DNA from 2 places in the Salibacterium sp. K-3 genome. Region 2 is predicted to be linked to the other one. Evidence: a T-box and tRNA genes for the amino acid it is inferred to sense, from the RefSeq annotation. Region 2 holds a T-box; the other holds one or more tRNA genes.
What was found. A T-box is a leader RNA that pairs with one kind of tRNA and senses whether it is charged. The one in region 2 lies ahead of metG (methionine--tRNA ligase), so its partner is inferred to be a tRNA-Met.

Region 1: it encodes a tRNA-Met, which carries the amino acid that the T-box ahead of metG (methionine--tRNA ligase) is inferred to sense. The anticodon was not compared.

The regions. Positions count from the first base shown of each region.
Region 1 is NZ_JBSVZE010000002.1:679,559-687,305, forward strand. Features, by position in the region: gene tsaD (tRNA (adenosine(37)-N6)-threonylcarbamoyltransferase complex transferase subunit TsaD) at 1-561, opposite strand, end outside; gene rimI (ribosomal protein S18-alanine N-acetyltransferase) at 542-1,009, opposite strand; gene tsaB (tRNA (adenosine(37)-N6)-threonylcarbamoyltransferase complex dimerization subunit type 1 TsaB) at 1,002-1,706, opposite strand; gene tsaE (tRNA (adenosine(37)-N6)-threonylcarbamoyltransferase complex ATPase subunit type 1 TsaE) at 1,687-2,160, opposite strand; gene thiL (thiamine-phosphate kinase) at 2,175-3,164, opposite strand; tRNA gene ACW9JV_RS15530 (tRNA-Met) at 3,299-3,375, opposite strand; gene ACW9JV_RS15535 (hypothetical protein) at 3,537-3,677, shown strand; gene ACW9JV_RS15540 (trans-sulfuration enzyme family protein) at 3,727-4,869, opposite strand; gene ACW9JV_RS15545 (5-oxoprolinase subunit C family protein) at 4,892-5,866, opposite strand; gene ACW9JV_RS15550 (LamB/YcsF family protein) at 5,863-6,633, opposite strand; gene pxpB (5-oxoprolinase subunit PxpB) at 6,630-7,325, opposite strand.
Region 2 is NZ_JBSVZE010000005.1:41,992-49,738, forward strand. Features, by position in the region: gene ACW9JV_RS19200 (ubiquitin-like domain-containing protein) at 1-338, opposite strand, end outside; gene ACW9JV_RS19205 (TatD family hydrolase) at 553-1,320, opposite strand; gene metG (methionine--tRNA ligase) at 1,406-3,394, opposite strand; T-box leader at 3,437-3,697, opposite strand; gene ACW9JV_RS19215 (AbrB/MazE/SpoVT family DNA-binding domain-containing protein) at 4,094-4,378, shown strand; gene rsmI (16S rRNA (cytidine(1402)-2'-O)-methyltransferase) at 4,688-5,557, opposite strand; gene ACW9JV_RS19225 (GIY-YIG nuclease family protein) at 5,554-5,823, opposite strand; gene ACW9JV_RS19230 (tRNA1(Val) (adenine(37)-N6)-methyltransferase) at 5,810-6,550, opposite strand; gene yabA (DNA replication initiation control protein YabA) at 6,624-6,971, opposite strand; gene ACW9JV_RS19240 (PSP1 domain-containing protein) at 7,003-7,747, opposite strand, start outside.

The DNA.
Region 1 (7,747 bases), on a different contig from region 2:
TCCGCCTGGATACCCAAGTCCAAGGGTCCGTGCCACTTTATCGTAGGCTTCCCCTGCAGCGTCATCCCTCGTACGACCGATTACCTCATACTCCCCTTCTGCGTGCAGCAGAACGAGTTCCGTGTGGCCTCCGGATACGACGAGGGCAAGCGCGGGATAGTTCCACTCCCGTTCAAGCCGCGCCGCCTGTATATGTCCGGCAATATGATGAACAGGAATAAGCGGGAGCTGATGGGCAAAGGCAGCCGCTTTTGCCGCATTCACACCAATCAGCAGCGCTCCGACCAGTCCCGGTCCTTCTGTAACGGCAATGCCGTCAAGGTCGGCGAAAGTAAGACCGGCTTCCGTCAGCGCTTCTTCCATGATAAGCGTGATATTTTCGGTATGATGGCGCGATGCAATCTCAGGCACGACCCCGCCGAAACGTTTATGGCTGTCAATCTGGGAGGCCACAACGTTCGAGAGCACCCGTCTTCCGCCCTGCACCACCGCTGCCGCCGTTTCGTCACAACTTGTTTCGATCGCAAGCAGTACTTCCGCTTCAGTTGAATTTGTAGTCATCAATATTCACCCACATTACCAATGCATCTTCGTGATTGTCGGTATAATAGTTTTTCCGAATCCCGCCGGGCTGAAACCCGAGCTTTTTATACAGAGACTGGGCAATCAGGTTGCTCACTCTGACTTCGAGCGTCATCGTTACAGCCCCGTAGGCATGCGCCATGTCGAGAATGTTTTTCATGAGCAGTTCACCGATACGGCAGCCCCGGTACGCAGAATGTACGGCTACATTCGTAATGTGGGCTTCATCAATAATGATCCACACTCCGCAATAGCCGATGATTTCATCGTTCCATTCCGCCACCAGGTAATGAGCAAACTGGTTATTCGTCAGTTCATTAAAAAAAGCGTATTTCGTCCACGGCATCTGAAACGCATCATGCTCCACCCGAAGAATCCCCTCCAGGTCCCGTTCTTCCATAAAACGGATACTCGGATACTTACTCATGTGCTCGCCCTTCTTCAGCGGCGTACCATTTCTTCTCTGCTTCCGCCATCTGCGCGTATTCCGGCACGACAGCATGAGCCGGCTGCGGTTCGATCCGTGCGGTCAGCCGGAGCAAATCCGCCGGACGGGGCCGATAGTCTGTATAGGAGCCGAACACAGCCTGATCCGGAAGGGCTTCCTGAATAGCTGCCTTATGCTGATCCAGGTCCCGGCTTAAAAATAATACCGGTTGCTGCGCTGCTTTCAGATTCTCGAGCCATTCCCCGAGATCCGTCACCCTGTCTTCCTGTTCTGCTTCCGGCATGCCGTCCCGGAACCGGTACAACCCGGTATAGACTCTCCCTCTCCGTGCATCTGAAAAGGGGCATATTAATCCCGGAAAGTAGGTACCGCCGGCTGCCAGCTGCATCAGGCTCGATATGCCGTAAACCGGGATACCAAGCGACCAGGCCATTGTTTTAGCCGTCGTCACGCCAATCCTGACCCCTGTATACGAACCGGGGCCTTTTGCCACAGCGATGGCATCCAGTTCACGTGGAGTCATCTCCACATCTTCCATCATCCTGTCAATGGCAGGCATTAAGCGTAGAGAATGGTTCTTTTTGAAATTCGTAATATATTCCGCCAGTACTCCTTCTTCGGAGGACAATGCCGTTCCCATCACATAACTCGATGTATCAATCGCCAGTATGTTCATCATTCTCAAGCTCCTTGCATCGTTCCATAAAGCTTTTTCCCTGGGGACTCAACCGGATCATCCGGTCGTCTCCCTCCAGCCGGTCCAACGTGACCTTCAGGTGGTCCGGCGGGAGTATATCTTCTATTCTGTCCGCCCATTCGATCACACAGACGCCGCTGCTCTCGATATATTCCTCGAGCCCCATCTCTTCAGCTTCTTCCCCGCCGAGTCGATACAGATCCATATGATAAAACGGGAGGGTGCCGTGATATTCTTTTATAATCGTAAACGTCGGGCTGTTTACCGTCTCCGTAATCTGAAGCGCACGTGCAAGCCCTTTAGTGAAAAGGGTTTTTCCGGCACCGAGATCTCCTTCCAGCGTAATTACATCCCCGGCTGCCAGGATGGAACCGAGTTTTTCAGCCTTACAGATCGTCTCTGCCGGAGAATGAGTCGTAAATGATAAAGACATGCTGCTTCCCGCCTTTATGATTGAAAATGATTGTATCCTTTTTTCGGGAGGACGGTTGTGTCTGATCCGTCCTGCAGCGTAACCAGTGGATCTCCTTCTTTGACCCGGCCGATATCATACAGCGGAGCACCTTCCTCTTCCATCCGCTGTTTCAAGAGAGGCCAGTCCTCCGGCCGGACGGTACCGATCAATTCAAAATCTTCCCCGCCGTAAAAGATCCACTCCCAGTACTGCGTGTCCGGGAATTCTTTCAGTTCTCCGGCAACCGGAATATCCCGCTTTCTCAATTCCAGTTCCACCTTCGAAGCTTCCGCAATTTCGTTCGCCTCACTCGCCAGACCGTCGCTGATATCGTTTAAAGCGGCACCGGCGGCTGTGCTTCCGATGATCCTGCCTTCTTTCACACGCGGGTGCGGAGTTTGATGATACGCTGTGAGTGTACGAATTCCCTGAGGGCGGGAAGCGCCGCGTCCGTGCTCCAGCAGCCAGTCAAGCCCGGCTGCGGATCTCCCGGTGAAACCTGTAACAAATACAATATCTCCGGGCAGGGCATTTCTCCGCAGGAGATGGCGCCCCTCTTCTACCCTCCCGTGGACGGTGACCGATACAACAAGTCCGGACCTCGTAGAGACAGTATCTCCCCCGATCATATCCATATCAAAGGCTTCCGCCAGTTTTTCCAACCCCTCATACACACCCTGAAGCTCTTCATCCGTCCAGGAGGAAGGTACAGCAATGGATACGACATAAAAAACGGGGACTCCCCCCATCGCTGCAATATCACTTATATTTACGGCGAGCGCCTTATGTCCGATATCCAGCGGGCTCATCGTTTCTTTCGTAAAATGAACGTCCTCCACCATCGTGTCCACACATAATATCTCATGATAGCCTGCCTCGGCAGCATACACCGCTGCATCATCCCCAATCCCTTCTATCAGACCAGGTTGGCGGTAATGATCCGGGATATGCTGCTGAATCCATTCAAATTCGTCTTTCGGCATGAGTGACATCCTTTTATGTGCATCATTTCTTCCAGTGTAACGCATTCCCGGAAAAAACGCACCGCCCGGGAATCGTCTCTGTTTGAAAAAAATACAAAAAAAAAGCCTTCTGCAGGCTTTGGGGTTTTAATTATTGGTTGCGGGGGTAGGATTCGAACCTACGACCTCCGGGTTATGAGCCCGACGAGCTACCGAACTGCTCCACCCCGCGATGTGTAAAATCGCGTTTTCTTAACGGCACTTTTATAATATATCACAGCCTTTCTCGTATTGCAAGGCTGTGGTAATAATTTTCTTGTTCAAATGTGACAAATGTGTTACATTAATTAAAAGAATATTTCGACATATAATGACAAAAAGGAGGCCGTTTTCATGAATACCTGGAAGTACTTGCGTTCGGCTCTGCTGGCTAATGTACTCGTCATCGTTACGTTTGTGTTCCTCCCCATTATGATATTGACCGACAATATTAGTATGTACCAGGATTTTATCAATTATCTGAATAACAAATAAAAAGGAGCTGCCCCATTTTTTGGGACAGCTTTCCTTTGCTGCAGGGTGTTCAGTTTTCTGCCTGCTTCAGGGCCGAAGAAAAGGCAGTAATGATATCGTCTTTATCTTCAATGCCGGCTGAAATCCGGACTGTCCCGGCAGTGATGCCGAGCTGCTCCCTGATCTCATTCGGGACCGTACGGTGGGAAGTATTCAATGGATAGGACACAGTCGTCTCTACACCGGCAAGGGTGGGAACAATTTTGATCCAGTCCAGCGCCGCAAAAAACGCGGTAACATCATAACGATCGCCAAGATCCACGCTCACCATCGCCCCGTTGCCTTTGTCAGAAAGATTCTCTGGATAATAAACGGCAGATACACGGGTATGCTCCTGAAACCACTGTGCCAAAGATGCTGCATTTTCCGCCTGCCTGGCCATCCGGACACTCAGCGTTTTTAATCCACGGCAGGCAAGCCACGCTTCAAAAGGGCTGAGATTGGCCCCGATATTAATGACACGTTTTTTCGCTTTTGCTATGAGCTCCTCTCTTCCAACCAGCACCCCGGCCGAAACATCACTGTGTCCCCCTATGTATTTGGTCGCGCTGTGAACGACAAGGTCCGCACCTTGAAGATAAGGCTGGAGAAAGTAAGGAGTCGGAAAGGTATTATCAATCATAAGTGTCAGGTCATATCTTCCTGATATTTGTTTCAGTTCCTGAATGTTTTCCCGGCGGAGAAGCGGATTTGTTACGGATTCTGCGTACAGGAGGCTCGTCTTATCCTGAAGGGACGATTCCAGCGCCTGTTTATCGGTGAAATCTACAGCCGTTACCTCAAATCCCCATTCCTGAAGCTCTTGCTGAAACAACTGGTAGGTCCCTCCGTAAAGATCCAGCGGTACGATCAAATGGTCTCCCGGGGCCGCTGCTGCAAGAATTCCAGCAAGAATAGCAGACATACCGGACGAAGTCGAAATGCCCGACGGAGCTCCTTCAAGGGAAGCTGTCCCGGCTCCTAAATCATCTGTATTCGGGTTGGAATACCGGGTATACAGATGGTCTTTGCCACCGGTAAAATAGGATTCCATATCTTCGAGATCATGGAAGGCAAACGAAGAGGTCTGATAGATCGGTTTCGTTTTGCTTTTATTTTTCTCTCCATCCCCTTTCTGAAAATGGACAGCCTTCGTATCAAATTTCTTTTCCATGTATCCCACTCCTATAAACGTTCTACTCTGTATATGATAGCATGTTTCGGGAAGCGAGCGCCAAAGCCGCGATCCGGCGCTGCTGTTCTTTCAGCAGATCATGAGCCTGCTGAAGGGGTATTTTTTCGAACATAACCTGCTGCCCCGGCAGCAGCTGGGCCACTTTCGGAAGATCTGCCTGAATAACCGAGGCCGGGCGGGTGTAACCTCCGGTCGTCTGTCGGTCGGCCATTAATATCATCGGACGCCCATCCGCGGCTGCCTGAATAGACCCGGTATCCACCGCTTCCGACAGAATATCTGCGGAGCCGTGATGAGAAAGGACGGCTTCCTCCATCCGACATCCCATCCGGTCTGATGCATTAGAGATCGTGAAGGAGGAGTGGTACAAAGCATACCGGGCTTCCTCCGTAAACGCGGAGGCTTCAGGGCCTTCTGTAACACGAAGCACGGTTTCCCCGCTGTATTCTGGAATCAATGGTGCACTCAGACGGCTGCATCTTTTCAACGGAGGAACGGAAGCGGGGGTCGACAATCGGTCTCCTTTTTCCAGAGCTCTTCCTTTCATTCCGCCCATTCCTGCTTTAACAAACGTTGAACGGCTGCCGAGTCTTTCGTCTCCATCAAATCCTCCCTGAATTGCAATATAGGTACGCGCCCCGCTTTTCACTCCGGCAAACGACAGTTCATCTCCTTCCCGGACGCGGAATGAACGCCATCCTTCTACTGGTTTATTGTTCAGTGAAGGCTGGAGGTCCGCCCCCGTTAACGCTATCACAGCAGCCTGTGTGAATTGCAGAACAGGACCCAGCATCGTTACTTCAAGCACTGCTTCCTTTCCTTGATTGCCCGCGAGAATGTTAGCGGTCTGAAACGCATACTCATCCATCACACCTGCCGGCGGGATACCTTTTCTCTGCCAGCCTGGACGTCCGGCATCCTGAATGGTTGTAAACAGCCCGGGTTTTTTAACCAGACAAACTTCGCTGCCGTTCATTGCGTTTCCCCCGGTGCCTGAAGGACCACTTCCGTCTGCTGCAGTACATGGTGGAGCTGGTTGAGAAACTGCAGTGCCTCCGGCGTGTCCCCGTGGACACAGATCGTGTCGGCCTCCACTGGAAGCCGGGTGCCGTCTACAGCTCCCACCTCACCGTTCATCAGCATATCAAGAATACGTTCCGCCGCTGCGCCGGGATCATGAAGGATAGCATCCGGGTGCGACCGCGGGGTCAAAGATCCGTCCGGTTGATATGTACGATCAGCAAAAACTTCAGAAGCAACCGGCAGCGCTTCCTTACGGCCTGCCTTTATCAATTCGCTTCCTGCGGGTGCAAACAAGATAAGGCCGGGATCTATTCTTCTTACCGCTTCCGCTATTGCTTCTGCCATTTCCGGATCTTTGGCTGCCTGGTTATACAAGGCGCCGTGTGGTTTCACGTGCTGCAGCCCTATCCCTTCCGTTTTACAAAATCCCTGAAGGGCTCCCACTTGATACACAACCAGGTGATAGATTTCATCCGGATCCACAGCCATCTGCCGCCGTCCAAATCCGCCTAAATCAGGGAAGCCGGGATGAGCCCCCACCGCTGTCTGCTGCTTTTTTGCCGCTGCGGTAGTCCGGGCCATAACGCTGTGATCGCCGGCATGATATCCGCAGGCGATGTTCGCTGAAGTGACGTACGAAAGAACACGGTCATCATTTCCAAGCACATAGGGCCCGAAGCTCTCGCCGACATCACTGTTCAGATCCACTGTTTTTTTCATTTCTCTGCCTCCTTCTGCTCGATATCACGGAACTCTTCTTTCGACACAGGTCTGAATCGAATAATCATACCGGCATCCAGCAGTACCGGCTCTGTTTTGTCCGGGCGGAACAGCTTTTTCGGTGTTTTTCCAATAATATTCCATCCTCCGGGACTTTCCAGGGGGTATACACCGGTCTGGGTGTTTGCAATTCCGACAGAACCGGCCGGTACTTTGGCTCGCGGGGTCTCAAGACGCGGAGCAGCGATGTTTTCATTCATGCCTCCAAGATACGGAAAACCCGGAATAAACCCCATCATATAAACCAGGTATTCCGCTTCCGTATGCCGCGCAATCACCTCATCCGTTGTTAACTGGTTCTGTTCTGCCACCCTCTTCAGATCAGGCCCAAACGTTTCATCGTAACAGACGGGGATGGAGATCTGCGGAGACGAGGGGAGATCCTGCGGCTTCATGGTTTCACAACATCCGGAAATAAAGGACTGCAGGTCTGACGGTGAAAGGCGGAGGGGATCATAGAAAACCGTCACCGTCGTGTAGGCAGGGACCCATTCCTGAATGCCTTCCCGGGGATGATCTTCCAGTTCGCGGCAGAATGCCCTGATATGTTGGTGGGTTTTTACCGATATTACGGTCCCGAATGTAACACGTATCGCTGTATCACTGACCATGTTCATCTGCAGCGGTTCCACATACATCTTCCTTTGTATCCAGTCTTGTCTCCAGTATACTGGATTTTTTACTGATTTACATACCCGTTCTATTAACCCTGAAGACCAAAACCTTTGCCGGAAGGAACAGCTTTTGGATCCGATTGAATATCGGAAACATGGCGCCGCGGTATCACAGAATTTCAGAAAAGGGATTGGAGCGCCCCCAGTGGTGTGCTACTCAGAAAAACATCACCATTCTGTAAGCAGAGCAGGCAAATCTTCAAATGTCGTCGTTATGACTTTGATTATGACTTTTCTAAAGTGACCTTGGCCGTATAATCATTGGACTCAAGCGTCAAAAAGCACCTGAAAAAGAACACATTCCTGATGCAGCGACTGAAGCTTCGTCCACAAGCAGCACCCAACGGCTCTAAAGTTGCGTTTATCCCGAAAAAAAAGTG
Region 2 (7,747 bases):
CAGATCTCGGATGTTGTTTCATCATCCGATACAGTGATTTGTCTGGCCGGCATCCATTCCAACTCCATGTTGCCGACAATGGGATCGGTGAAAGATGAGCTGAGTTCATCCCTCTCTTTTACATCAAGGTTCTGTTCTTCCAGCAGGCCTTTTACGGTATCCGCATGAGTCGCTACTGTCATTTCTTCTTCTCCTTTAGTAATCGTTACCGTTGCCTTCGTCGTTTCATGCACAGCATAAAACAGACCGGCAGCGGTCAGAAGAAGAAAAGAAAAAACCAGAACCGCGCCTTTTCCCGGCTTCCATCCGGCGAAAAAAGCGTTTCGTTTCAAACTCATCTTCTAACCCTCCTTTACAGCGAAGAAATTATAGACCCTTCCTCCTTTCTTGTCAATTCATTTGATCATCCAACTTCTATTATTGCGTAAAAGAGGAGCAAAGAGAATCATAATCGTTCGACGTTCTGCAGCAGCAAAAAGAGAAGAAAGGGAGAAAGGCCTCGAAATAACAAAGACGGCGCCAATAAGCGCCGCCTTTCAACAGAAAATCCCGTCAGCTGATGCGGAAAAGTTTTTCCGCATTCTCCGTTGTCTGCTCTGCCAGTTCTTTCAGTGTCATACCTTTTAGTTCCGCTATCTTTTCCGCCACCAGTTTCACATAAGCCGGCTCATTCCGCTTGCCGCGGTTGGGATGCGGAGCTAAAAACGGGCAGTCGGTTTCCACCAGAAGCCGCTCCATCGGTATTTCTTTAGCTACATCTTTGGGAAGCTGTGCATTTTTAAACGTAACAGGCCCGCCGAACGATATATGAAAATTCATATCCAAAGCCTGCCGCGCAATATCCAGATCCCCTCCGAAGCAGTGCATAATTCCGCCGGTTTCGGCGGCATTCTCTTCCCTCAGCACGTCCACAATGTCCTGATGGGCTTCGCGGTCATGAATAACGAGGGGCAGGTTTACTTTTTTTGCGAGAGCAATCTGTTTCCGGAATGCCTCTTTCTGTACATCTGCCGGTGATTTATCCCAATGATAATCCAGCCCTGTCTCTCCAATGGCGACGACTTTCGGATGCGCCGAGAGCTCCTCGATCCATTCCAGGTCCCTTTCGGTCATGTCCACAGCATCGACCGGGTGCCAGCCGATAGAAGCATACATGAAGTCATAGGTTTCAATCAGGTCCATCGCTTTTTTGATCGTTTCATGATCAAATCCAACGACATTCATTTTTTCCACCCCGGCATCTTTGGCCCGCTCTATCGTATCCTGAAGATCATCCTGAAAGTCCTCAATATTCAAATGAACATGGGTATCAAACAACATCCTGATCCGCTCCCTTGCTTTTTCCGACAATAAAGGCTGACCCGAAAGGCATAACTTCTTTCAGGTCAGTCTTTTATTCCTCGTATTAATTGACTTCCGATCCATTCGGAAGATGGTCATTCACTGTGGCAAGTGTCAGTTCGTCTCCGCTGGAAGCTGCCAGTATCATACCCTGAGACAGTTCTCCCCGGAGTTTTACCGGCTTCAGGTTCGTTACACAAATTACTTTTTTCCCTTCCAGATCAGCCGGCGTATAGTGTTCGGCAATCCCGGATACGACCTGGCGCTTCTCACTTCCGACATCGAGCTGGATTTTCAGCAGTTTATCTGTCTTTTTCACAGGCTCTGCTGAAAGCACTTCTGCCACTTTCAGATTCACTTTCGAAAAGTCATCGATCGTGATTTCCTGCTCTTCTTCCACCTCTTCTGCTTCTTGCTCATCTTCAGCGGTTTTCACCGTACCGCCCATATCCTGAATAATGTTGGCGACTTCATTTTCGATTTCGAGTCTTGGAAAGATCGGCTCGCCTTTGGAAACTACCTTCGTTCCTTCCGGGAGCTGTGCAAATTCACGCATCGTCTCCCATTTTGTACAGCCCTCCGGAATACCAAGCTGGTGCCAGATTTTCTGAGGAGTTTCCGTCATAAACGGCTGGATCATGATGGAAATATAACGCAGCGATTCAGCCAGGTGGTAAAGAACGGTTCCCAGCTCCTCACGCCGGTCTTCTTCTTTTGCCAGCATCCACGGCTGGGTTTCATCAATATATTTGTTCGTGCGGCTGATCAACTGCCAGATGGCAGTCAGGGCCACCGAAAACTCCATCTCCTCCATCGCGGCCTCTACTTTGTAAACCGTGGCATCCACCAGTTCCACAAGCGATTCATCGTATGGCGTGCCGTCTTTCAGATAAGCCGGGAGATGCCCATCGAAGTACTTGTTAACCATGGCAACGGTCCGGTTCAACAGATTGCCCAAATCATTGGCAAGATCATAATTCAGCCGTTCGACAAAACCTTCCGGTGTGAAGACACCGTCGGAGCCGAAAGGAACTTCCCGCAGCAGATAGTACCGCAGGGCATCAAGTCCGTACCGGTTAATCAGCGGAACCGGATCGACAACGTTTCCTTTGGATTTGGACATTTTCCCGTCTTTCATCAAAAGCCAGCCGTGGCCGAATACTTTTTTCGGGAGCGGCAGATCAAGAGCCATCAGCATAATCGGCCAGTAAATCGTATGGAAACGGACAATTTCCTTGCCGACCAGGTGTACATCCGCCGGCCAGTACTTCTTGAAATCTTCATCGTTTTCCGTGTCATACCCGAGAGCGGTAATGTAGTTGGAGAGCGCATCAATCCATACATACACGACATGTTCCGGATCGCTCGTCACCGGTATTCCCCATTCAAACGCAGTTCTGGAAACGGCCAGATCTTCCAGTCCCGGTTTGATAAAGTTGTTAATCATTTCGTTTTTTCGGGACTCCGGCTGGATAAAGTCCGGATTTTCTTCGTAAAACGCAAGCAGCCGGTCGGCGTATCTGCTCATCCGGAAAAAATACGACTGCTCCCTCACCCATTCCACGGGGTTGCCGCTTTCCGGACTGTATCCTCCGACAATTTCTCCATTTTCATAAATAGGATCTTCCAGCTGGCGTTCTGTATAAAAAGATTCATCCGACACGGAATACCAGCCTTTATATTCATCCAGATAAATATCTCCGTTTGCTTTCAGTTTCTCAAATATCCGCTGTACGACTTTTTTATGCCGCTCTTCCGTCGTACGAATAAAATCGTCATAGGAAATATCCAGTTTATCCCACAGGTTCCGGATTCCCGCCACAATTTCATCGACAAATTCCTGCGGAGATACCTCTTTGTCTTCCGCTTTGCGCTCAATTTTCTGGCCGTGTTCATCGGTACCGGTCAGATAGCGTACATCAAAGCCACGGAGACGTTTGTATCTTGCCATGGCATCTCCGGCAACCGTTGTGTAGGCATGTCCGATATGAAGTTTATCGCTTGGATAATAAATCGGGGTTGTGATATAAAAGGTATTCTTTTCTTCTGCCATTTTCATCCTCCTTGCGTCTATTAAAAAAACTCCCGTCCTTCTACAAGGGACGAGAGTATCACTCACGCGGTACCACCCAGATTTCTCCATCTCCTGCGATGAAGCTTTGTGTACTGTCCGGGCCTGATCGTCAGTAGACAGCACGCTCTCTGTAACGCGAGAGCTGCGTTCCTCCCTTACTGCAGCAGTTCGGGAAGAAAATCCTCCCGGGACCATGTTCAAGAGTGCTCTCTGTACCGGTTCCCAGCATCTCCGGCTCTCTAAGACAGGTTTCCTCTCTACTCATCCCTTCATCGGAATCATCTATAATATTTTCCACTTCTTCTCTTTAAGACTATAACGAAGCGCTTCCTCTCTGTCAAGACCAGCACCACAGAGGGCCTTTTCTCTGTACACTCTATTTTTCTACATATTTCGACAAATATATGCCATATATGTCGAAATTCGTTTTCTATCTATGTTTTCCATGTTACAATGGTTTTATCCAAAAGGTATTTTTTCACAGAGGTTTTAGTCACCTCGTCAAGCGGGTATCCTTTTGTAACAGCATTTTAATTAAATTGAAAAAATTTCAAGGTTTTTCAGTTTTTTTATTCAAAGGAATTGACGTGTTTTGGAAAGATTGGTATTCTTAGTCTATAACAGAGAAAAATGTCGAAATGTGACACATTTTATTTGAATACTTGAGGAGGAACTGAAATGAAATCAACTGGAATTGTGAGAAAAGTCGATGAACTCGGCCGCGTTGTTATCCCGATCGAACTCCGCCGCACTCTCGATATTGCAGAAAAAGATGCGCTGGAAATCTATGTCGACCACGACCGTATCGTACTGAAAAAGTACAAGCCCAACATGACCTGTCAGGTGACGGGTGAAGTGTCCGATGAAAACATTTCCCTCGCCGACGGTAAAATCATCCTTTCCCCGGAAGGTGCCGAAGAAGTCATTAAAGACCTGCAGTCCTATGTAGACAACAATAAATAAATGATCCCGCGACAAAGAATATAGGTCATATAATAACCCGGACGATGGTCGGCAAAGCTTGCTGGAAGAAACCGACATCGTCCGGGTTTTTTGTGGTGCTTTTAGTTTCCATAGGAGATGTTCCTGGAAACACTGTGATTCAAGCACCGGTACTTAGCGTCTTCAAGACATCCGCTCGAAACCATTATGGCCTGATTTTAGCTCCGTAGTGTCCCCGGGACGACCTCCTGTGGACACTATTCCTTCATTTCAGGCTGCTGATGGGGCTGACTCTTTCACCATTTTTTGGGAGTTTTTATAGCTCCCATTTCATGACAGGCGGTGATAAGCTGCATATACATCCTGTTTCGGCAGCCCGCGGTCTTTTGCTGCTGCCTTGATGGCTTCTTTTGCCGTCATTCCCTGTTCCATGTAGGCTTGCACATGCGCTGCCGGATCCATCGTCTCCCACCAGGTATTCCGGAAAACGTCCACTTCATCCGCCCCGTCCACAATAACACAGCACTCGCCCTTCACAGCATGCAGCCTGAGGTACTCCGCCAGTTCCGGGAGTGATCCACGCAGGATCTCTTCGTACTGCTTGGTCATTTCTCTTGCCAGGACAGCTTCCCTACTCCCCCAGCATTCTTCCAGATGCGATACCATTTCTTTCAGGCGGTGCGGGGATTCATAAAAAATAATGGGGACGTCTACAGAAGCGAGCTTTTCAAGCTTGTCCCGCCTGTCCTTTTTCTTTCTCGGGAGAAAACCATAGAAGTAAAAAGCCCCTCCACCAAGTCCCGAAGCGGTTAACGCCGTCACAGCGGCATTGGCTCCGGGGAGGGAAATGACGGCAATATCCTTCTCCACCGCCTGCCGGACAAGCTCTCTGCCTGGGTCGGAAACAAGAGGCGTCCCTGCATCACTGACGAGTGCAGCCGTACCGCCTTCCTCGAGCAGTGCGAGAATTTTCTCCCCTTTTCCTTCCTTATTATGTTCATGATAACTATCCAGTGGTGTCGAAATCTCAAAATAATGGCACAGCTTCCGGGTCTGGCGGGTATCTTCGGCAAAAATTCTGTCCGCCTCCTGCAGCATCCGGACCGCCCGGTATGTCATATCTTCCAGGTTGCCGATCGGGGTGGGTACCAGATACAGGGCAGCCGTTGCTTTTTGCTTGTAGCTCTGCTGATGGTTCATGAGGATCCTCCGTTTCTTTCCCTTAGAAACTTCTCTTTGTCTTTCCGGTTCCATTGTTTGACTTCATATTCCATGCGCATCGCTTCTGTTTTGGAGTCAAACACCTGCTGGTAAACGAGCCGGAACGGACCGCGCCCTCTCGTGTATTTTGCCCCTTTTCCCTGTTCATGCATGCGCAGCCGCTGTACCAGATCCGTCGTATATCCCGTATAGAACGATCCATCCCCGCATTCCAGTATGTAAACGTAATGTTCAACGGCCTTCATAATAGCTTCTGAACTCCTCGGTATAAATTCCCTCTTCATCATAAACCGTTAACGGAGGCAGGCAGGCGAGGCCCGGCTTTCCATCTTTAATCCCTTCAGCCAGCAGCATATCCGCCTCTTTTCCGTATTTCGGAAAAATCATCTTGATTCGTTTTGGTTCAATCCTGTGCTTTCGAAATGTTTCAAACAGTTCAGCCATACGTTCCGGACGGAGAACCATGGACACCTTTCCTCTCTGTTTCACTACACTGGATGCTGCCCGTACGATGTCATCAAGCGTGCCGTATTCTTCATGACGGGCGGCACGGAACAACGCACTGTTGTTTTTTTCCTTTTCCAGCGGTGTTGAAAAGTATGGGGGATTACAGGTGACCAGATCAGCCAGGCCGGTCTGCCCGGAAAGCTCCGGAGCACGAACATCGGCCTCCATCACAGAAATCTGTCCCTGTTTTTGATTCCAGATCACACTTCGTGCAGCCATATCAACGAGAAGCGGCTGTATTTCCACACCGGTAATCGGTACACTGCTGCGTGTCGACAGCACGAGCGGAATTACACCGTTTCCGCTGCATAAATCTATAATACTTCCTTTTGTTTTTGGTACATATGTAAAACGGGCCAGAAGTACGGCATCAATGGAAAACGCAAAAACAGAAGGGCTCTGTACAATGTGCAGCCCTTTCGTAATGTAATCAAGCCTTTCTCCCTCCCGCAAAGGTGGTTGCATCCTGCTCACCTGCCGATCCCGTTCTTATAAAAGAGGCTGCCCCCTGCGGCAGGGACAGCTCTCGTGACGTCATTTATTTCTGATTGAGAAAAGAAAGACAAAACAAGCAGTCTCCATTGGCTCTCAGGCTGCCATAATGCATATTGCAGATATGGAACCCTTCATGATACAGACGCGCTAAATTATCATATCCTTCTCCCACGCTTTTTCTGCCGCCGGAAGAAGCCTCTGTTCCATTTTCCGGCTCCCCGGTCTCTTTTTCTTCAAGGAGCTTGCGTAAATGCTGATTTTCCAGCGCCAGCGCATGGTTCTCTTCGATGAGCATTGCCAACTGTTCTTTTAATTCTCCCAGTTCATCATGAAAGGTGCCGATCCGTTCTTCCATGTGTATGACCTGCGAGAATATTTCTTTCTTCTCCACGTTCCTTCCACCTCAATTAATCCCCTTATCTTCAGCTCACGATATGGCCTTCCTCCATGAGTTCATCGAGACTGTATTCGAGCACGTTCTGTTCTTCCCTCAATTCCACCTGAACGAGACGTTCCAGAATGTTCAAGCCGACCACTCTGCCTTCGCCCTGCGGCGTCGTAATGTGTTCTCCGATATCCGGGAGCTCTTTCTTCGCGGTTTCGTAGTGATCGTTTTCATACTTCAGACAGCACATAAGCCGTCCGCATAATCCGGATATCTTCGCCGGGTTCAGCGACAGATTCTGGTCTTTTGCCATCTTGATCGATACCGGTTCAAAATCGCCGAGGAATGTCGAACAGCAGAGCACGCGGCCGCACGGACCGATCCCGCCGAGCAGCTTTGCTTCGTCGCGTACCCCGATCTGGCGCAGTTCAATCCGTGTACGGAACACGGATGCCAGATCCTTAACGAGGTTCCGGAAGTCAATCCTGCCTTCTGCTGTAAAATAAAAGAGCACCTTGTTCCGGTCAAATGTGTATTCCGCATCCACCAGATTCATATCCAGGTTATGTTCTTCAATTTTGTCCCGGCACACTTCATATGCTCTCGTTGACAGTTCCTTGTTCTCTTCAATGACTGTTTTGTCCTTGTCTGTGGCAATTCGTACAACTTCTTTCAGCGGCAGGACGACATCATCTTCGCCCACCTGCTTTTTCCCAATGACCGCTTTTCCGAATTCCAGTCCTCGGGATGTTTCTACAACAACCCATTCGTCTTTTTCTATT